DNA from 3 places in the Microbacterium sp. NPDC007973 genome. Region 1 is predicted to be linked to each of the others. Evidence: predicted binding sites of a transcription regulator. Region 1 holds the regulator's gene; each other region holds the start of a gene.

The links. Region 1 encodes LexA, which represses DNA repair genes until DNA is damaged. Its sites were predicted from a motif close to TCGAACANNTGTTCGA; they were not measured.
Region 2: a site for LexA is predicted at 3,299-3,314, ahead of ACFZA2_RS08470 (Rv2578c family radical SAM protein). Genes of this name have one in related genera too.
Region 3: a site for LexA is predicted at 3,357-3,372, ahead of ACFZA2_RS13340 (YbaK/EbsC family protein). Genes of this name have one in related genera too.

Annotation. Positions count from the first base shown of each region.
Region 1 covers NZ_JBIBJJ010000001.1:192,264-199,432, reverse strand. The annotation lists gene ACFZA2_RS01025 (methyltransferase) at 1-120, opposite strand, end outside; gene hflX (GTPase HflX) at 218-1,735, shown strand; gene ACFZA2_RS01015 (prolyl oligopeptidase family serine peptidase) at 1,844-3,730, opposite strand; gene lexA (transcriptional repressor LexA) at 3,848-4,537, opposite strand; gene ACFZA2_RS01005 (LysM peptidoglycan-binding domain-containing protein) at 4,796-5,146, shown strand; gene ACFZA2_RS01000 (histidinol-phosphate transaminase) at 5,230-6,324, shown strand; gene hisB (imidazoleglycerol-phosphate dehydratase HisB) at 6,321-6,935, shown strand; gene hisH (imidazole glycerol phosphate synthase subunit HisH) at 6,932-7,169, shown strand, end outside.
Region 2 covers NZ_JBIBJJ010000002.1:708,380-715,548, reverse strand. The annotation lists gene ACFZA2_RS08485 (M15 family metallopeptidase) at 1-366, opposite strand, end outside; gene ACFZA2_RS08480 (AAA family ATPase) at 482-2,455, shown strand; gene ACFZA2_RS08475 (hypothetical protein) at 2,503-3,195, opposite strand; gene ACFZA2_RS08470 (Rv2578c family radical SAM protein) at 3,323-4,426, shown strand; gene ACFZA2_RS08465 (hypothetical protein) at 4,575-5,753, shown strand; gene ACFZA2_RS08460 (DEAD/DEAH box helicase) at 5,966-7,169, opposite strand, start outside.
Region 3 covers NZ_JBIBJJ010000004.1:130,857-138,025, forward strand. The annotation lists gene ACFZA2_RS13330 (carbohydrate ABC transporter permease) at 1-665, shown strand, start outside; gene ACFZA2_RS13335 (glycogen debranching N-terminal domain-containing protein) at 662-2,614, shown strand; gene ACFZA2_RS13340 (YbaK/EbsC family protein) at 2,767-3,243, opposite strand; gene ACFZA2_RS13345 (Glu/Leu/Phe/Val dehydrogenase dimerization domain-containing protein) at 3,498-4,571, shown strand; gene ACFZA2_RS13350 (Lsr2 family protein) at 4,634-4,972, opposite strand; gene ACFZA2_RS13355 (acetolactate decarboxylase) at 5,041-5,760, opposite strand; gene ACFZA2_RS13360 (Lsr2 family protein) at 5,816-6,157, opposite strand; gene ACFZA2_RS13365 (amino acid permease) at 6,347-7,169, shown strand, end outside.

The DNA of each region.
Region 1 (7,169 bases):
GGGGCTGAAGACGCCGCCCGCCGTGACCACCTCGAGTTCGCGACCGGCCAGCGTCACGCGGATGCGGCGGAGCTGCTCGGGACTCGACGGCGACGCGCTGAAGTAGTGCTCGCTCCCCATCCGCACAGGATATCCGACCGGAGCCTCGGGTGCCGGGGCGGATAAAGTGCCAGAACATCAGTACCACCGCGGGCCCCGCCCGCGACGAAAGGAACACATGACCGAACAGACCACACCCCCGAGCATCGACGCGTCAGCCGTGGATCCGGTCGACCGTGTGCTCGCGCGCGCCGAAGCGCACCGCGGGGTCCGGGTCTTCGGTGCCGCTCAGGCCCTTCAAGACAGCACCACCGCATACGGCGGCGATAGCGACGGCGACCAGTGGGACCGCGAGGAACGCGCGGCGCTGCGCCGTGTCGTCGGCCTGTCGACCGAGCTCGAAGACGTCACCGAGGTCGAGTACCGCCAGTTGCGCCTCGAGAACGTCGTGCTCGTCGGCGTGCACCCCCAGGGGGAGCAGACGGATGCGGAGAACTCGCTGCGCGAGTTGTCGGCGCTCGCCGAAACGGCCGGAGCGGTCGTGCTCGACGGCGTCCTGCAGCGTCGGCCTCACCCCGATCCGGCGACCTACGTCGGCCGGGGCAAGGCCGCGGAGCTTCGCGACATCGTCGCCGCCGTCGGCGCCGACACCGTCATCGCCGACACGGAGCTCGCGCCCAGCCAGCGGCGTGCGCTCGAAGACGTCGTGAAGGTGAAGGTGATCGACCGCACGACGGTCATCCTCGACATCTTCAGCCAGCACGCGAAGAGCCGTGAGGGCAAGGCCCAGGTCGAACTCGCGCAGCTCGAATACCTCCTCCCGCGACTGCGCGGATGGGGCGACTCGATGTCGCGTCAGGCCGGCGGACAGGTCGGTGCGGGCGGAGCGGGCATGGGTTCCCGCGGACCCGGTGAGACGAAGATCGAGCTCGACCGTCGCCGCATCCGTACGCGTATGGCCCAGCTGCGCAAGCAGCTGCGCGACTTCGCCCCCGCCCGCGAGGCCAAGCGCGCCGAGCGCAAGCGCCACACGATCCCGTCGGTGGCGATCGCCGGGTACACCAACGCCGGTAAGTCGAGCCTGCTCAACCGCCTCACGAGCGCCGGAGTGCTCGTGGAGAACGCCCTCTTCGCGACCCTGGATGCCACGGTCCGCCGCTCCGAGACCACCGACGGGCGCGTGTACACGTTGACCGACACCGTGGGCTTCGTGCGCAACCTCCCGCATCAGCTGGTCGAAGCTTTCCGCTCGACGCTCGAGGAGGTCGGCGACGCCGACGTCATCCTGCACGTCGTCGATGCCTCGCACCCCGACCCGGCCGCCCAGCTCATGACGGTGCGCGACGTGATGGGCGATGTCGACGCGAACTTCGGGCAGGAGATCGTCGTCTTCAACAAGGCCGATCTCGTGAGCGAAGACGACCGGCTCGTGCTGCGGGGTCTCGCTCCGAACGCGAAATTCGTGTCGTCGCGCACCGGTGAGGGCATCGCCGAACTGCGTGCCGCGATCGAGGAGGCGCTGCCCCTGCCGGCGGTCGAGGTGCAGGCGGTCGTTCCGTACGACCGCGGCGACCTCGTGTCGGCGGTGCACGAGAGCGGCCTCATCGTGGCGCAGGAGCACCGCGAGAACGGCACCTACCTGCACGCTCACGTCGGCGCCCGGCTCGCCGCCGAGCTGGCGGCGTTCGAGGGCTGAGGCCCGCGCGGCACGATGGCCCCCTGCGCGTGCGCGCGGGGGCCCATCGCCGTAAGGGCGCTCTTCGGCGCCTCGGCGCCGCGGGTGAGTCGCCCGGACCGCGGCGGCTCAGTCGAGCTCGAGCGCGGGGATACCCGGGGTCTCGAAGCCGAATACCGCGCCGAGGAAGCCGAGTTCGCGCTCGAGGGAGTCGATCACCGTCTCCGACCGGCGGAACCCGTGCCCCTCACCCTCGTACAGGACGTACGCGTGCGGGACGCCGTGCGCCGTCAGGGCGTCGCGGATGGCCTCCGCCTGCGATGGGGGGACCACTCGGTCTTCCGATCCCTGCAGGATCAGCAGCGGCACACGGAAGAGCTCCGGGCGGCTCAGGGGTGAGCGCTCGACGTACACGGCCTCGGCATCGGGCAGAGGCCCGATGAGCCCGTCGAGGTAGCGCGCCTCGAAGTCGTGGGTGTCTTCCGCGAGGGCGCGGGCGTCGCCCACCCCGTAGCGGGAGATGCCGGCTGCGAACACGTCGGTGCGCGTGACGGCGGCGAGCACCGTCCAGCCCCCGGCCGAGCCGCCCGCGATGGCGAGGCGCTCGGGGTCGGCGAGTCCCGCTTCCGCGAGGGCGGATGCCGCGGCGGCGACATCGTCGACGTCGACCACGCCCCACCGTCCCTTCAGGCGGTCCCGATAGGCGCGCCCGTAGCCCGTGGAACCGCCGTAGTTGACGTCGAGGACACCGATACCCCGGCTCGTGAAGAACGCCGTCTTCGCCGACGGAGCGGGGCCGACGTGCGAGGTGGGTCCGCCGTGGACGAGCACGACGTACGGCGGGCGCTCACCCGCCACGGGGGCGACGTCGGGGTTGGTGGGGGCGTAGGCGAAAGCGTGCACCGGACCGTGCGGTCCGTCCGTCGACAGCGCGCGGGCCGTCGGCATCCATTCGTCTCCCCACGGGCCGGCGCCTCCCGTCACGAGGTCGACAACGCCGGAATCGAGGTCGACGAGCCAGAGGCCCGATCGGCCGCCGGCGTCCGAACCCGAGACGAGCACCTGCGAACCGCGGGCGTCGTCGATCGCGGCGCCGGCGACGACGGGGACGTCGAGGGGACGGACGCCGCTCGGTGCGATCTCGACGACCTCATCGGCCCCGTTCGTCCGGACGGCGACGACGCGCCCGTCGTCGGCCGCTCCGAACCACCGGGTTCCGAGTACCCACAGGCCGCCGCCGGTGTCGGCGTCCGCCGGGGCGAGCGGCTGCGCATCGCCGTCGAGGGGGCGGCGGAAGAGGTTCCAGCGGCCTGCGGGGTCGTCCGCGTACAGCAGCTCGTCATCCGCGATCCACACGGGTTGCACGGGCGCGCGGCGCGCACCGCCCGCGACGTCGTGGACCTCGCCCGTCTCGAGGTCGGCGACGCGGAGGACGGTGGCATCCCACGGCATGTCGGGGTGGTCCCAGGCCACCCAGGCCAGGCGGCGACCGTCGGGCGAGAGGGCCGGCTGGGCCAGGAAGTCACTGCCCTCGGCGAGGATCTCCGCCGGCCCGTCGAGGGGGATGCGGACGATGGCCCGGGCCGGGACCCGCGACGACTCGTGGGTCTCGCGCACGGCGAGGAGCACCCCGTGCTCCCAGCGCAGTCCGCCGTGTCGCACGGCGTCGTCGGCGGGGGTCAGCGGGCGCGAGGTCTCGCCCGGGCGGAGGGCATAGACGCGCTGGTCGGTCTTCTCGACGTAGTACAGCTCCCCGTCGTCGGACGCCGTCCAGGCGCCGCCCCCGTACTCGTGCACCGCGGAGCGCGCGTCGGCGGGTGCGGGAAGCACCGTCTCGACGGAGCCGTCGCCGCGGCGACGCTTCACGGCGACGCGACCGGCCTCGTGGGGGACGGACTCGCCCCACCACACCTCGTCTCCCACCAGTCGTGCGCCGTCGACGCGCGGCGAGGCCTGGGCGACGGACGCGGGCGTGATCGGGGAGGGCCAGGAACCGTAGGGGAGGGTGTCAGCCATGACTCCAGCCTAGGCAGGGCGTCCGACATCGACGGAGACCCGCGGTCCTCGCGACGAGCGAGCCGAGAGGGGCGGATGCCATGCCCGAGCGCGCATCCGGCCCCGGGGCGGGGAAGGTCAGACGGCGCGCAGGACGGCGACGAGGCGGCCGAGCACGACGGCCTCGTCGCCCAGGATCGGCTCGAATGCGCTGTTGCGGGGGAGCAGCCAGGTGTGGCCGTCGCGGCGGCGGAACGTCTTCACGGTCGCCTCGCCGTCGAGCATCGCGGCGACGATCTCGCCGTTCTCGGCCGTCGCCTGCGATCGTACGACGACCCAGTCGCCGTCGCAGATGGCGGCGTCGATCATCGAGTCGCCCGACACCTTGAGCATGAAGAGCTCGCCCTTGCCCACGAGTTGGCGGGGGAGGGGGAAGATCTCCTCCACCTGCTGGTCGGCGGTGATGGGCACGCCGGCGGCGATGCGGCCGACGAGGGGCACGAGGGCGGCGTCGCCCAGCGCGGGAACCGTGTCGGCCGGGTTCTCGGCGGCGGCACCGGGGAGGTCGATGAGGACTTCCATGGCGCGCGTCTTGCCCGGGTCGCGCCGCAGGTAGCCGCTCAGTTCCAGCTGGTTGAGCTGGTGGGTCACGCTCGACAGCGACTTCAGGCCGACCGCGTCGCCGATCTCGCGCATGCTCGGCGGATAGCCGTGCCGGGCGATCGATCGCTGGATGACCTCGAGGATGGCGAGCTGCTTGTCGCTCAGGTTCTTGCGTCGCCGAGTCTGCGGACGTTCGCGGCCGGCGGCGGTCGTCGCGTCGGTCATCTGTGCTCCCCTCGCGCCGCTGTCGATGCGGCGGAAATTCGAATGTCGGAGGTTGGTGATGAGGTCTCCGTGTCGAAACCGTATCCGGTGAATGAGCCGGAAGGCAGGGAACGGCGCGCGTGTCGCGTTCGATCCGTCTCCGATATCCGCGGTCTTGACACATCGAAAGTATCGAAGATAGATTCGGAATACAGATTCGCACTCCCGCCCTCCCGGCCGAGGGCGGGGTGCGAATCTCTCCCCACCGAGGAGCACATCATGAGCAGCATCGCCATCACCGCCCCGACCACCCGCCTGCGTATCACCGCGCGCGGCCGCCGTGTCGTCGCGTTCCTGGTCGCCCTTCCCCTCGCCATCGCCCTGGGTTTCGCCGTCGTCGGCGGGGGAGCCGCGCTCGCTTCGAACGAGGCCGGGGCGCCCGCCGGGTCGTTCACCGAGATCACCGTCATGAGCGGCGAGACGCTGTGGTCGATCGCCGAAGAGCTCGCGCCCGCGGCCGACCCGCGCGACGTGGTCGCCGAGATCACGCGTCTCAACGCCCTGTCCGGCGGTTCCGTCACGGCGGGTCAGCGCATCGCCATCCCCGCCGAATACGCTCCCGCGAACTGACCGTCCGCACGGGATCGACGCCGACGGCAGGGGCGATCCGCCCAACCCGCGAGCGTGATCCGTCGGTGTCACCGCCGCCTACGATGGGTGAGGTGAACGTACGCCTCGACGACCTCCCGCTTCGCGACGATCTCCGGGGCATGACGCCCTATGGGGCACCGCAGGCCGCGCTGCCCGTGGCGCTGAACGTGAACGAGAACACGCACCCCGTTCCGTCCGAAGTCGCCGACGACATCTTGGATGCCGTGGCTCGTGCCCTCCGCGATGTCAACCGGTATCCCGACCGCGAATTCACCACTCTCCGTGAGGCCTTCGCGCAGTACCTCGGGCACGGACTGAACCCCGATCAGATCTGGGCGGCCAACGGCTCGAACGAGGTCCTCCAGCACATCCTGCAGGCGTTCGGCGGTCCTGGCCGCTCGGCCATGGGATTCGCCCCCACCTACTCGATGTACCCGATCCTCACCCGCGCCACCGGCGCCCGGTGGATCGCCGGGGAGCGCGCGCACGACTTCACCCTCTCCGCTGAGTTCGCGGCGACGCAGGTGCGCGAGCAGCGTCCCGACATCGTCTTCCTCTGCGCCCCCAACAACCCCACGGGCACCCCGCTGCGCCTCGACGTCATCGAGGCGGTGTACGACGCCTTCGAGGGGGTCGTCATCGTCGACGAGGCCTACGAGGAGTTCGCCCCACGCGATGAGCCGTCGGCCATCTCGCTGCTGCCCGGGCGCCCGCGGCTGGTCGTCTCGCGCACGATGAGCAAGGCGTTCGCCTTCGCGGGAGCCCGCGTCGGCTACCTCGCCGCCGACCCCGCGTTCGTCGACGCGCTCCGCTTGGTGCGGCTGCCGTACCACCTCAGCGCGCTGACGCAGGCCGCCGCGACGGCCGCTCTCGGGCACGCCGACACCATGCTCTCGATGGTCGACGAGATCGTCGCGCAGCGCGACCGCATCTCGGCGACCGTGTCGGCGCTGGGATACACCGCGCACGAGTCCTGGACGAACTTCGTCCTTTTCGGGGGCGTCGACGATCCCGCCGCGACGTGGAAGGCGCTCTACGACCGGGGCGTGCTGATCCGCGACGTCGGCATCCCCCACCACCTCCGGGTCTCGGCCGGAACGGCCGACGAGACCACCGCGTTCCTGGACGCCCTCGCCTCGATAGGATCCCGAGCATGACCGCCCCCGCCACCCCCCGCACCGCCTCGATCACTCGCGAGACGAGCGAGTCCCGCGTCGAGCTCGAGCTCGACCTCGACGGTCGCGGCGTCAGCGACATCTCCACGAGCGTCCCGTTCTTCGATCACATGCTGACGGCGTTCGCGAAGCACTCCCTGACCGACCTGCGCGTGCGCGCGACGGGCGACACCCACATCGACGCGCACCACACCGTCGAAGACACCTCCATCGTCCTGGGTCAGGCCATTCGCCAGGCGCTCGGAGACAAGTCCGGCATCGCGCGGTACGGCGACGCGCTCGTTCCGCTCGACGAAGCTCTGGCGCAGGCGGTCGTCGACATCAGCGGACGCCCCTACCTCGTGCACACGGGGGAGCCCGCGGGCTTCGAGCACCACCTGATCGGCGGGCACTTCACCGGCTCGCTCGTGCGCCACTCGTTCGAGGCCATCTCGATCCACGGCGGCCTCACCGTGCACGTGCGCGTCGTCGGGGGACGCGATCCGCACCACATCGCCGAGGCGGAGTACAAGGCGTTCGCGCGTGCCTTCCGACAGGCCAAGGCCCTCGACCCGTTCGTCGACGGCATCCCGAGCACGAAGGGCGCGCTGTGACGGCCAAGCCGGTCGTCGCCGTCCTCGACTACGGCTCGGGCAACGTCCACTCCGCGGTCAAGGCGCTCGTCGAAGCCGGAGCCGACGCGCGGCTGACATCCGACCGCTCGTTGCTGATGGACGCCGACGGCCTCCTCGTCCCCGGCGTCGGCGCGTTCAGCGCCGTCATGGGCGCCCTGAACGCCAGTCGTGGGGGCGAGATCATCGATCGCCGGCTCGCGGGCGGTCGTCCGG
Region 2 (7,169 bases), on a different contig from region 1:
AGCCGACACCGCGGAGGCGTCCGCCGCGGCTGAGCCCTCGGCATCCGCGCCGCGCCCGAGCGTCGCGCCCCCCACCACCACGGCACCCACCAATACCGCGACCGCCGACCCGGCGACGAGGGCGAGGCGCCGCCGGCGCCGGAGCGGCAGGGCGCCGAGGAGGTCGGGGAGCCGACCTCTCGTCGCGCCCCGCGGCGTCGCGGCCGGTTCGTCGGGCCGCGCCGGGAGCGCGACGGCCCCGGTCGCCGCTTCCCGCAGCTGGCGTCGGGTGGGGGGCGCCGGGGGCACCGCTACAGCCGCCGTCGCGAGACGCTCGGCCTCCGCGCGCGCGGCGCGGCGGGGAGAGAGCTCGGGATCGGGGGACATCACTGCGTCCATTGTCCCCCGGACGCCCGCTGCGGTCGACCCGTGGCGGGCCGGTGGTTGCCCGACTCGCGTCGGACCGGCAGTCTGGGGACACCGTGAGCCGACCGGGGGGACCATGCTCGACGACGACGACCGCGCACTGATGCGCACCATCAGCCGCTACTTCGAGACCGTGAACCGCGTCGTCGCCGACGACCGAGCAGGTGAGCGCACCCCGCTCGGCGAAGAGCTGAGCGCCCATCTTGGCGTGGACGTCACCACACTCCCGGTCACCACCGAGACACTGTCGGCGCACCGCTACGTCGACGCCGACATCGCCCTGGATGAGCTCACCGAACGCGGCGGCGGACGCCTGATCGGCGTGACCGGGGGCGAGCAGCGGTTGCACGTGTCGGCATCCGAGCTGTTCGCGGGCCCCTACTCGCACTTCGCTCCCGGACCGGTGTCGTACGAGTCGCGCGATGTGAGCGCCACCGCCCAGCGGCGGGTCGTCTCGTTCGGCGTGCGGCTGCTCGCCTTCGACGGTCACCCGCTCGCGATCGTGCAGCGCTCGGCGAACCCGCGGTCCATGCCGTCGCAGCCCCAGCTCGAGGTGATCGGCGCGGACCCGGATGCCACGGCGGCGGCGCTCGCGGAGATCCGGCGACTGATGATCGAGCGCAGCGTGCTGCGCGGCCAGGTGCTGTCGTTCGTGCCGACCGAGTACGGGCACGAGGCCGGGGCCACCTTCCTGCCCCGCCCCGAGGTCGGCGCCGACGACATCGTGCTCGGCGAGGGGGTTCTGCAGCGGATCGTCGATCACGTCGTGGGCATCGGCGATCACCGCGAGACCCTGCGCTCCGCCGGACAGCACCTCAAGCGCGGCGTCCTGCTCTACGGTCCTCCCGGTACCGGCAAGACGCTCACGGTGCGCCACCTGCTCGCCCGCACACCGGAGACGACGGCCGTCGTGCTCACCGGGTCGAGCATCCGCTTCATCACCGCGGCGGCCGAGATCGCGCGCACCTTCGCCCCCGCCCTCGTCGTGCTCGAAGACATCGACCTGGTGGCGGCTGATCGCGGCTTCTCGCCCGAGCCCGTGCTGTTCGACGTGCTCGACGCCCTGGACGGGTTGGAACCGGATGCCGACATCGCCTTCGTCATGACCACCAATCACGTGCAGATCCTCGAGGAGGCTCTCGCCGCCCGACCGGGTCGCGTCGACCTCGGCGTCGAGATCCCGCTCCCCGACGACGCCGACCGACGCCGACTGTTCCGTCGCTACGCCCAGGGCCTGCCGCTCTCGGCGGAGGCGATCGAGGCCGCAGCCGACCGCGCGCAGGGCACGACGGGCTCGTTCGCGAAGGAGCTGCTGCGCGGCACCGTGCTCCGCGCCGCCGTCCGGGGCGAGGAGGCACCGACCGATGACGACCTGACCGCGGCCCTCGACGAGCTCCTCGACTCGGGAGCCGCGCTGACGCGCGTGCTGCTGGGGGCTCGGCCCGAAACCCCTCCACCGTCCCCCTCTGCGTACATCGCCACCGAGACCCCCTTTGTTCCGCGCCCCGGCGGCCCCTCGACGCAGGTGTCGCCCTCGGGGGAGATCGGCTACCACGACGAGACCAACGGCCACTGGGTCGCCCTCGACACCGTCGGCGACGACACGGTCGGTTCGATCGCGTTCGACCAGGATGCCGAAGACCCGCTCGTCGACACCTCGGAGCCGACCCACGAGCTGAGCTTCCCGATGCCCGTCTGGCACACCGTCTACGCCGCGCTCGGCAACACCGGCTCCGTCGAACGCGTCGGTGGCGATCCGGTCATCGCGGCCCGCACGGAACGGCTCCAGGCCGCCGGCAGCGCGGCGACCGCGCGGCATTCCGGCCCCCTCGCTCCCAGCGGATGGCCGCTCGACGACGCCGAGCTGGCGGTGTCGCTGGCGGACGGGGACGAGGAGTTCCTCGTGGAGATCCTCGCCGGCTGGCAGCGCGTGATCCGCGGCATTCTGGCGGATCCCGATCTGCCCGACGACGCACGCCGAGATCAAGAGGAGTCCCTCGAGGTGGGCACGGAGGCTCTGCGGTTCCTGGCCGCTCGCTTGTTCGCGTGAGGTGATCGTCCCCCGGTCGAGGGGTCCCACGCGGCAGCGCGGAGGCGTCAGGCGATGCCGCTGGATGCGACCTCGGCCGCCGCGAAGAGGGCGACGACGATGCTCAGCACTCCCGCGACCAACAGGAGCGAGGGGTGCGCGAGTCCGATGACGACACGCCGGGTGTGCGGCAGCTCCGTGAGGAACTCGTCGGGGATCCGATGGCGCTCGGGTACGCCCGCCCACCCGCGCAGGCGCGCGATGTACCCGACGCAGCGGAAGACGAGCACGGCCCAGAGCATCGCGACGATGAACGGCACGACCGCACCGAAGATCTCGAAGGCCTCGACCCATGCCTTCTCGGGATCCGCCCCGGTGTCCTCGGCCAGCTGCACCGCGACCGCCGCGCCGAGGACGACGGAGCCGACCCACAGGATCAGCGCGCCGAGGACCGCGAAGAACCGCGCGAAGAAGTGACCGAGGATGGACTCCTCGTACGCGAGATGCGTGCGCGGCGTCTGCGCGAGAACCAGCAGCGTCGCGCCGAGCGACGGCAGGGCGCCGAGCAGCGAGATGACGACGGCTGCGGTGTCGTCCTCGGCCCAGATCTCGCAGACCACGAGCAGCACCACCGCGACGCCGAGCCAGATCCATCCCGACAGGGTGGGATGCCGCACCACGAAGGAGGGATGCAGCGACTCCACCCGGCGCGCGGACACGTTCACGAGCGTGTGCCCCCACACGTGCCGGTCCGCATCCATGTCCGCCCCCTGTCCACCCGCGCGGGGCGGGCTTGGCAGCCACAGTAGCGGTTCGCGGTTCGTCCATGCGGACGCATGTGAAGAGGTCGGCCTTGCTTCCGGATAGAACATGTGTTCGACTATTCGCATGAGGTGGCAGGGTCAGCAGTTGGGCGTCGACGACACGGCGGCGCTGCCCGGCATGGAGCGCATCGACGGTCTCGTCCGGTCGGTCTCGACCCCCGAGTTCGCGGGGATGACGTTCCACGAGGTGCTGTGCAAGACCGCCCTGAACCGCGTGCCCGGCGCGTCCGCCATGCCGTTCGACTGGACGGTGAATCCGTATCGCGGCTGCAGCCATGCGTGCTCGTACTGCTTCGCCCGCAAGACGCACGAGTATCTCGACCTCGACTCCGGTGCCGATTTCGACTCGCAGATCGTGGTGAAGGTCAACGTCGCCGACGTTCTGCGGACCGAGCTGCAGCGCGGATCCTGGGCGCGCGAACCGGTCATGCTCGGCACGAACACCGACCCCTATCAGCGGGCCGAGGGGCGTTACCGCCTGATGCCCGACATCGTCGGTGCCCTCACCGACACCGGAACACCCTTCTCGATCCTCACGAAGGGCACGCTTCTGCGGCGCGACCTGCCGCTGCTGGCGGACGCCGCCCGGCAGGTGAAGGTCTCGCTCGCGATGTCGATCGCCGTCTTCGACGACGCTCTTCAGCACTCGATCGAGCCGGGAACCCCCAGCGCCGAGGCGCGCCTCGAGACGGTCCGCGCCGCGACGGCGGCGGGATTCCGCGTGACGGTGTTCCTCATGCCGATCCTCCCCCACCTCACCGACTCGATCCCGGCGCTCGACGACGCCCTCGCCCGCCTGCGTGCGGCCGGCGCCGCGAGGGTGGTCTACGGCGCACTGCACCTGCGCCCGGGCGCCAAGCAGTGGTTCTTCGAGTGGCTCGAACGCGAGCATCCGCACCTCGTGTCGTCGTACCGCGGCCTCTATCCCGGCGTCTCGGTCACCGCACCCACGGCGTACCGCACGTGGCTCGGCAAGCGCCTCCGCCCTCTGCTGCGCCTGCACGGACTCGACGGCTGGGACGAAGACGACCACCCACGCGGTCGCCCGCAACCGGGACTCGCGGCCCGCACCCCGGCCACGAGCAGCCTGGGGCCGGTCCGCACGACCCGGGGCCTGGCATCCCCTCGCCCCCGGGTCGCCCCGGCGAGCGAGCCGAGGCTGTTCTGATCGGTGGCCGCATATGTCGTGCCACAGACCGCCACCCCGCACATTCCCACGATCCGATTTATGCCACAGGCTGGGAGGCTCCCTGGATTGAGTCCCAAGCGGTAGCGTCGGGGACGATGCGGTCGCACGAGGGAGAGTTGGCGCGCTGATGGACCTCAATCCGGAGGGGCGAAGCGAGTGGATCGTCGCGGAGTCGGTGCGTGACTTCGTTTCGTGGGACGGCATGACCAATGACCCGGTCGTGCACATCCCCGAAGAATGGCCGGCGGTTGGGCCCGCTGTGCCCGAAATTCGGAGCCTCATCTCGGACGGGTTCGGACTCTACGTTCAAGGCGTCTTTGACCTGGAACAGCTCGGGGAGACAGCCGCGGAACTCGCCGTTTTACACTGCGCCGCTGGCCCAGACGTCAGAGGCGCAGACGCGCTGCCGCGGATGACTTCCCTGCGCTACCTGTACAACGACCCCTACAAGGCCGCCGCCATGCCCACGGTTGATTTGTCGCAACTCGCCGAATTGGAACAGGTCAACATCCACGGCCGCGGTCTCCTGAGTGCTTTGAACGCACCCAATCTGCGCGACGCATGTGTGGAGATTCCATCCCTCACGTCATCGACGCCGCTGTCTCCTTCTCTTCGATCCCTCGTCGTCGTGTCACCGGAGGTTGACTTCGAGCATCTCGCCGGCAGCCTCCCGAATCTGGCACGTCTGTCCCTCCTCGACTGTCGTCAGATCGACCTTTCGCCCATCCGACGACTGCGGGGTCTCGAAGAGCTACATCTCGTAAACGTTCGATGCATCGACCACGCGGAGGCGCTGACGACGCTGCCCGCACTCAAGCGGCTGAGAATCGATGGCACATCGAGAATGACAGGGCTCGCCAGACTCCTCGAGCTGACGGTTGACAGCTTCTCGGCATACGGCACCGCCTTCGACTCGAATTTCGCTGCCGCGGCGAAGCGCAAGAATTGGCACGTCACCCCCGCCCCGAACGCGGCACACAGCCACTTCGATCTCATTAAGAGCGATAGTGGCCCGGTCGAAATACATTTCACTGACTGGGTTTGGCTCGCCGAGGCCCTCGGCGGCGATGAACACGAACTGCCCACGAGCTTCGAGCTCGAAACCGCGCTGGAGCGCGTCATCGCCGAGCAGCCAGAGCATTTCCCTCGGACTCACAGCTTCGATTCCGAAGGCGACGCCTTCATCGCGCAGACGAGCGATGAAGCAAACGCGCTCGAACTACTCAAAATTTGGGACCGCGTCCTATCCGATCCCGCCGAACTACGCCGCCGACTCCGCCGGCGCGACGACATTTCCAGCGTGTGAAGCCGCCCCTCCCGACCGCCCGTTCACCCAAAGGCCAACAGCGTGGGCACGAAGGGAGGCAACCGAGTGACGCTGCATAGACGGCGGGCGTCCAACCGAGAGAGACCGGCGACAAATCCATACAGCTCCGACCCTCGAGATACCGCGGGGTCTTCCGGTACGGAGAAGCCCCCGCCGCGCGAACGCGAGCGGGGGCTTACCGGTGTGACGGATTACGACGTGACGTCGGAGAGCTGACGACCCGAGATCTCCTCGAGCACGTCGTCGCCCAGCTGCGTCGGCTCGAACGGCGCCTCGATCTCCGCACGGTCGAGCAGCTCGGTCATCCGGCGCTGACGCTGACGCGTGATGAGCGTCACCACCGTGCCGCTGCGACCGGCGCGACCGGTGCGGCCCGAGCGGTGCAGGTACGTCTTGTACTCGTCGGGGGCGTCGGCCTGGATGACCAGATCGATGTCGTCGACGTGGATGCCGCGAGCGGCGACGTCGGTGGCCACGAGCACGTTGACGCGACCCGAGGTGAGCTTCTCGAGGTTGCGCGTGCGCTTCTGCTGGTTCAGGTCGCCGTGCAGCGCGACGGCGGCGATACCGGCGTCGTCGAACTGCTCGGCGAGCATCTCGGCGTAGGCCCGGGTGCGGGCGAAGACGAGCGTCTTGCCCTCGCGATCGACGAGCGAGTCGAGGATCTGCGCCTTGTCGCGGTGCTCGATCACGAGCACGCGGTGCTCGATCGTGCTCGAGTCCTGGTCTTCACCGGCGACCTCGTAGACGGCCGGCTCGACGAGGAACTCGTCGACCAGGGCCGCGACCTCGCGGTCGAGCGTGGCCGAGAACAGCAGCTTCTGGCTGCCCTTCGCGGTGGCGCGCAGAATGCGCTGCACGGGCTCGAGGAAGCCGAGCTCGCACATGTGATCGGCCTCGTCGAGCACGGCGACCTGCACCTGCGAGAGGTCGAGCTTGCCCTGGTTGAGCAGGTCTTCGATGCGACCCGGGGTGCCGATGATGATGTCGACGCCCTTCTTCAGCGCACCGACCTGACGCGCCTGGGGGACGCCGCCGTAGATCTGCGTGGTGAAGAGCCCCACGCTGCGGGCGATGACCTGCACCGTGCGGTCGATCTGCAGGGCGAGCTCGCGGGTCGGCGCGAGGATGAGCGCCTTCGGCGCGCGACCGAACTCACGACGCTGACCGGCCTGGGCGCGCAGGATGCTCTCGACGAGCGGCGCACCGAAGGCGATGGTCTTGCCCGAGCCGGTGCGGCCACGGGCCAGAACGTCGCGTCGCTCGAGGATCGGCGCCACGGTCGCGGCCTGGATCGGGAACGGCTTGTCGGCACCGAGGCCCGCGAGAGCGCGGACGATGTTGTCGCCGAGACCCAGCTCGGCGAAGCCGGCGCCGGTCACGGTCGCGGCATCC
Region 3 (7,169 bases), on a different contig from region 1:
CGTACGAGCGCCTGTTCCTGAACTCCGACTTCCCCGTGTGGTTCGGCAACTCCGTCGTCGTGACGGTGTTCGTCACCGCGGGCCGGGTGTTCTTCAACTCCCTCGCCGGTTACGCCCTCGCGCGCCTGCAGTTCCGCGGTCGCGGCATCGTGTTCGCCGGCCTCGTCGCGGTCATGGCCGTTCCGGCGGTGGTGCTGCTGATCCCCAAGTTCCTCGTGATCAATCAGCTGGGCATGTACGACTCGTACGCGGGCATGATCCTGCCCCTCCTCGTGGATGCCGCGGGCGTGTTCATCATGAAGAACTTCTTCGAGTCGATCCCGCCGTCCGTCGAGGAGCAGGCCCGCATCGACGGAGCGGGGACCTTCCGCGTCTTCTGGTCGGTCGTGCTGCCGATGGCGCGCCCCGCGCTCATCACGATCGTGATCCTGTCGTTCCAGGGGTCGTGGAACGAGCTCAGCCACTTCGTCATCTCCACCCAGTCGCCCGAGCTGACCACGCTGACCAAGGGCGTGGCATCCCTCGCCAGCGGGCAGCTCAGCCAGGGCAGCCAATTCCCCCTCAAACTCGCGGCCGCGGCCCTGATGACGATCCCGGTCGCCGTGGTGTTCTTCATCTTCCAGCGCCGCATCATGAACGCCAGCGAAGGAGCCGTCAAAGAATGACCACCGCCCCCACCACCTCGCCGAACGGGACGACCACCGAGACCATGCCCCTGCAACCGCTCCTCAACGACGCCCTCATCGTGCTGCGCGCCCCCACCCAGGTGTGGTCGGACGCGACGGGCGCCATCGGCACGGCCGCCGTTCACGGGGTCTACCACGGCGATGTGCGTCACGTAAGCGCGCTCACGGCCTCGTGCGACGACTCGCCGATCGAGTGGATCTCGACCGCCCCCGACGGCGCCTCGCGCGTGGTCTTCGGCGGGCTCCTCCGCGGAGTCGACGACACCACCCCCGACCCGAAGGTGCGGCTGGTGCGCGACCGCCGGGTCGACGACGGTCTCGTCAGCGAGTCGTGGATCATCCGCTCGCGCGTCGACCGGCCCCTCCGCACCACCCTGCGTCTGCGCCTGACGCCGGAGTTCGCCCAGTTGCACGAGGTGAAGTCGGGCCACGCACATCCCCGAGCCGCCGAGACGGTGCCCGAGCGAGAGGGCGTGCGCGTCGACGCCGGGGCCCAGGGACTCTCCCTCCACGCCCCCGGGGCCGGGATCTCCATCGGCGACGCGGGCGTCGAGGCCGCGTGGGACGTCGACGTTCCCGCCTTCGGCGAGGTTCAGCTGGGCTTCACCCTGAGCCTTCGCGACGACACGCTCGTCGTCGACTCGCCCGCCGTCCCGGCCCGCTGGGACGCCGCCGCCGTGTCATCCGCCGCCGCCGACCCGCGCCTCGCCCGATGGCTGCGGACGGCGCTCGACGATCTCGACGCACTGCGCCTCGTGCTCCCCGACCACCCCGACGACGCGTTTTTCGCGGCCGGTGCGCCCTGGTTCTTCACGCTCTTCGGACGCGACTCGATCTGGGCCGCCCGCCTGGCCCTCCCCCTCGACCGCGAGATCGCGGCATCCACTCTCCGCGTGCTCGCGCGCCTGCAGGGGACCGACGACGACGCCCGGACGGCGCAGGAGCCGGGCAAGATCCTGCACGAGCTGCGGGCATCGTCGCTGGAGATCCCGGGCGAGGGCATCGTGCTGCCGCCGAAGTACTACGGCAGCGTCGATTCCACCCCCCTGTGGATCTGCCTGCTCGCCGATGCGTGGCGCGCGGGCATGCCCGAGGCCGAGGTGCGGGAACTCCTGCCGGCGCTGCGCGCGGCGCTCGGCTGGATCCGCGACAGCGGCGACAGCGACGGCGACGGCTTCCTCGACTACATCGACCGCCTCGGCACCGGCCTGTCGAACCAGGGCTGGAAGGACTCCGGCGACTCGATCCAGTGGCGCGACGGGAGCCTCGCCGAGGGTCCGATCGCCCTGTGCGAGGTGCAGGCGTACGCCTACGAGGCCGCCCTCGCCGGCGCCGAGCTGCTCGAGGCCTTCGGAGCGGACACGGATGCCGACGACATCGCCTTCTGGCACACCTGGGCGCTCGACCTCAAGGCGCGCTTCGCCGACACGTACTGGGTGCAGACGCCGGAGGGCCGGTACCCCGCCGTCGCCCTCGACAACGCCAAGCGGCCGGTCGACACCCTCACCAGCAACATCGGCCACCTGATCGGCACCGGCATCCTCTCCCCCGACGAGGAACAGCACGTCGCGTCGCTCCTGCTGGGCGAGAGCATGTCGAGCGGGTACGGCATCCGTACGATGTCGACCGGCGCCGACGGGTACTGGCCCCTGTCGTACCACGGCGGCAGCGTCTGGGTGCACGACACCGCGATCGCCGCCCACGGCATGCTGCGGGCGGGCCTGACCGCCGAGGCCCGGGCCGTCGTCGACGGACTCCTGGATGCCGCCGAGGGATTCGCCTACCGCGTGCCCGAGCTGCACAGCGGCGACCCGCGCACCGACTCCTCCGTGCCCACGCCGTACCCCGCGGCGTGCCGCCCGCAGGCGTGGTCGGCCGCGGCCGCCGTCGTCTGCCTCACCGCCCTCACGCCGTCCCCCCTGGCGTGAGTCCGCCGGGCGGCGCGGACCCCCCGCCGCGCCGCCCGGCCCTTCCCTCACCGGTCGGGGCGCTCGAGGTAGCCCCGGGGCGCCGGAAATGACCCCGGGGCCACCCCGCGCCGCGTCGCGCCACCCTGACGCCGCTGATCTCCGGCGTGACCTCAGGCGACCCGCGCCACCGTGCCGTCCGTCAGCCGCACGAGCTCGTCGAAGGTCAGCGGGAACACCGTGTGCGGCGTCCCGCCCGCGGCCCAGATCTGCGGGAACGCGGCGAGGTCCTCGTCGACCACGGTCGTCAGCGCAGCGGGGTGCCCGGTCGGCGCGACGCCCCCGATCGGCTGACCGGTCGCGGCGAGGACCTGTTCCGGCGTCGCCCGCCGGATCGCGCCGCGCCCGAGCCTCTCGGCCAGCGCCGTCGTGTCGACGCGGTGCGCGCCGCTGGTCATCACGAGCAGCGGCTCGTCGTCGCTCCAGAACACGAGGCTGTTCGCGATCGCGCCCACCGCGATGCCGAGGGCTGCGGCCGCCAGGGCGGCCGTCGACGCGGCATCCGGCAGGACGACGATCTTCCCGGGGATGCCGGCCGCCTCCAGCGACGCGGCGACGAGGCGGCTCCGGGCGGGCAGGGCGTCGGTCATGCCCGTCAGCCTAGGCCCGTCATCGCGCCGCTCCGCCGCCCGAGGCCGGGCCGAGATCGCACGTTCGGCGCGAAACGACACCTCCCCGACCGTTCGGACGGTGCGATCTCGCACCGAACGGGTGATCTCGGCGGTCACCCGCGCGCGGCGGCGTCGCGCTCGGCGTCGGCGCGCGCCAGAATGGAGGGTGGATGCCGCAACGCCGCGGCGTTCGAAACGTGCCGCCCACAAGGCGACCGACGACAAGGAACGCGATGACCAACGCCCTGCCCCTGCCCGATTTCGCCCACGAGCGCGTGGAGGTGATGACGGGGCGCCGCAGCGGCCTGTTCATCGCCGTCGCGCTGCACTCCTCGGTCCTCGGCTCCGCCCTCGGCGGAGCGCGACTGTGGACCTACCCCTCCTGGACCGACGCCCTGGGCGACGCCCTCCGCCTGTCGGCGGCGATGACACTGAAGAACGCGGCCGCCGGACTCGACGCCGGCGGCGGAAAGAGCGTCATCGGCCTCACCGAGGGCACGGTCCTCGACGCCGAGCGCCGCCGTGCCGCCTTCCTCGACCTGGGCGACGCCGTCGAGAGCCTGGGCGGCCTCTACCGCACGGCGGAGGACGTGGGCTCCACCACCGACGACATGCTCGTGGTGAGCGAGCGCACGGCGCACGTCGTGGGCCTGCCCGACACCGTGGGCGGGTCGGGCGAGCCGGCCGGGCCCACGAGCCTCGGCGTCTACGCCTCCCTCGTCGCGACGCTGGAGCGCGCGGTCGGCACGAGTGACGTGTCCGGTCGCCGCATCACGATCGCCGGTCTCGGCCAGGTCGGCAGCCGACTCGCCGAGCGCCTCGCGACCGAGGGCGCGACGCTGACCGTCACCGACGTCAACCCCGCCAAGCGCGCGCTGGCCGCCGAGTTGGGCGCCGCGTGGGTCGAGCCGAGCGAGGCGCACCTCGTGCCGGCCGATGTCTTCGTTCCCGCCGGGATCGGCGGTGTACTCACCGACGCGGTGATCGACGCCCTCGACGCGCGCGCGGTCTGCGGCCCCGCCAACAACCCGCTCGCCGAGCGTTCGGGCGCCGAGCGGCTCGCACGGCGCGGCATCCTGTACGCCCCCGACTTCGTGGTGAACGCGGGCGGCGTGATCTACCTCGACCTCGTGGCCAAGCAGCGCGGGACGCTGGAGCAGATCATGGGGCGCGTGGCCGACATCGGCGACACCGTGCGCCGCGTGTTCGACGAGGCGCAGTCGCGCGGGGTCACCCCGCTCGCCGCCGCCGAGGGCCTCGCCGCCGAGCGTCTCGCGGTCGGAGCGGGCGACGGCGCCTTCGTCTGACACGCCCGGGACGAAGAAAGCCGGATGCCGTTTCCCACGGCATCCGGCTTTCCTTCGACTACTCAGTGTGCAGCGTCGTACGCCGCGAGGACGACCTCCGAAATACGTCCGCGTGTATTGATGGAATAGCCGTTCTTCTCGGCCCACGTGCGGACGTCGACCAGGTCGCGGGTGGGCGCGGGGCGGCGCCGCGATTCCTTTCGGGCGGACGGCGAAGAAAAGCCGACGGCGCGACCGGCGGAGATGAAAGGCGAAAGAGCCTCGCGAAGCTTGTCGGCATTCTCCCTCGAGAGATCAATCTCGTACGAACGCCCTTCGAGAGAGAAGTGGACGGTGGTTCCGTCGTCGATGACCGAACCGTCGAGATCGTCGATCACCTGCGTGATGTGCTTTTTCGCCATGCGCCGATCGTAAGACGGCAATTCGCGCCTCCCCGGGGCGCGATATTGCGAATTCACCCGCTTCTTCGTCAGCTTTCACCGGTTTCCGGAACGGCCGGCCGACTCTCGACCGCGACGATCCGATGATCCTCGTCGTGCGTGAGTTCCGTGCGCCGGAATTGTTCGTCGTCCGGCAACCGGAGCGCGAAACGCGCATATGCCGTCATGCGCAGGCGGCCCTCGCCCACGCGCACGTCGAGAACGTGGCCGCCGACGGTGCGATCGTCGGCGAGGAAATGCAGGTGGAGCCCGGCGACCGTGATGCCCTGATAGATCCGGGGCATCCAGAACCCGACGAGAGAACCCGCGCAGTCGGACGCCACCGTTTCGATCTGCTCCGCGGCGACCTCCGCGAGCGGGCGAAACGGCGGCTCCTGCCGTCGCGTGACGCGCGTGCGCACCCGCGCCATCACGCCGTCGAGGCGCACGGCGTGGAAGAGGTTGCGGCTGGCCAGCCGGGCCCCGACGTGGCTCTCGAGGTCGGCGAAGTCGGCGTCGCGCACCACGGTGGCGACCCCCTCGCCCATCGCGCACACGTCGACGAAGGGCAGCGTCTCTCTCGGCTCCATCCGGCGCGGCGGGGCGTCCGGCGTGCACTCGAACGGCGTGCCGTCGAGGATGACGACTTCGCCACCGAGACCTTCGCAGCAGCCGATCCCGGTGTCTCCGAGCTCCACCGCATCGGAAACCGGAATACCCGCGGAATACACGCCCGCCATCAGCGCGTCGAGCACGGCGAATTGCGTCACCGCGCTCGACGCGATGGCGGCCGGCGACGGGCCGACCGATGAAATCGGAGCGACCTCAGGAATTCGCGTCGGCGTACGCGTCGAGAATGGTCGAGGGAACACGGCCGCGGTCGCTCACCGTGTGTCCGTTCGCCCGCGCCCATTCGCGGACGGCACCGAGGTCGACGTCGCTGGAGCGGCGGGGGGCGCGTGATCGACGCGTCGTGGCGGCACCGCGCGAGACCGAGCGAGCGGCATCCACGAAAGGCGCGATCGCCGAATAGAACTTGTCCGCATTCCGGTCGGAGAGGTCGATCTCATAAGCGCGGCCTTCGACCGAGAAAGTGATCTGCTTTCCTTGTCCGTCTTCGAGGACCGTTCCGTCGAGATCGTCGACGAGGTGCGTGATGTGCTTCATAGCCATAATACGAAAAACCTTACACCGGCATTCGATGAATTACCCGCACGACTATCCGTGTGATAGCACCGGGACGGCGGGCCGCGTCACCGATAGGCGCGGGGGCGGCGAGGGACTATTCTCCGGGGGTGGTGTTCGCTCCGGGGACACCACCTGAGACAGAGATCCGTCGAGACAGGGAAGCGTCGCGTGAGCCTTTTCCGTACCAAGTCGGTGGAGCAGTCCATCGCCGACACCGATGAACCGGAGTTCCGGCTCAAGAAGTCCCTGAGCGCGGTCGACCTGACCGTCTTCGGCGTGGGCGTCGTGATCGGCGCCGGAATCTTCACCCTCACCGGGCGCGCCGCGCACGACGTGGCGGGTCCCGCCGTGGTGATCAGTTTCGTGATCGCCGCGATCGCGTGCGGCCTCGCTGCCATGTGCTACGCCGAGTTCGCCTCGACCGTCCCCGTGTCGGGATCGGCGTACACCTTCTCCTACGCGTCGCTCGGCGAGCTGTTCGCCTGGATCATCGGGTGGGATCTGATCCTGGAGATGTTCCTCGGCGCGAGCGTGGTCGCCCAGGGCTGGAGCGCGTACCTCGGGACGTTCCTCGAACAGATCGGCATCGTGCTCCCGCCGGCCATCTCGTACGGCGGTGTCGTCGATCTCCCCGCCATCCTGCTCGTGCTGGTGCTCGGCGGCCTGATGACCCTGGGCATCAAGGAGTCGCTCCGCGTCAACCTCGTCCTCGTGGCGGTGAAGCTGTTCATCGTGCTATTCGTCATCATCGCCGGCATCCTGTTCATCAACCCGGCGAACTACAGCCCCTTCGTGCCCGACTCCGTGCCGACCGAATCCACGTCGGGACTGACGCAGCCGCTGCTGCAGTTCCTCTCGGGTCTGGAGCCCGCGACCTTCGGTGTCGGCGGCATCCTCGCGGGAGCCGCCCTGGTGTTCTTCGCCTACATCGGCTTCGACGTCGTGGCGACCACCGCCGAGGAGACCAAGCGCCCCCAGCGCGACCTGCCGA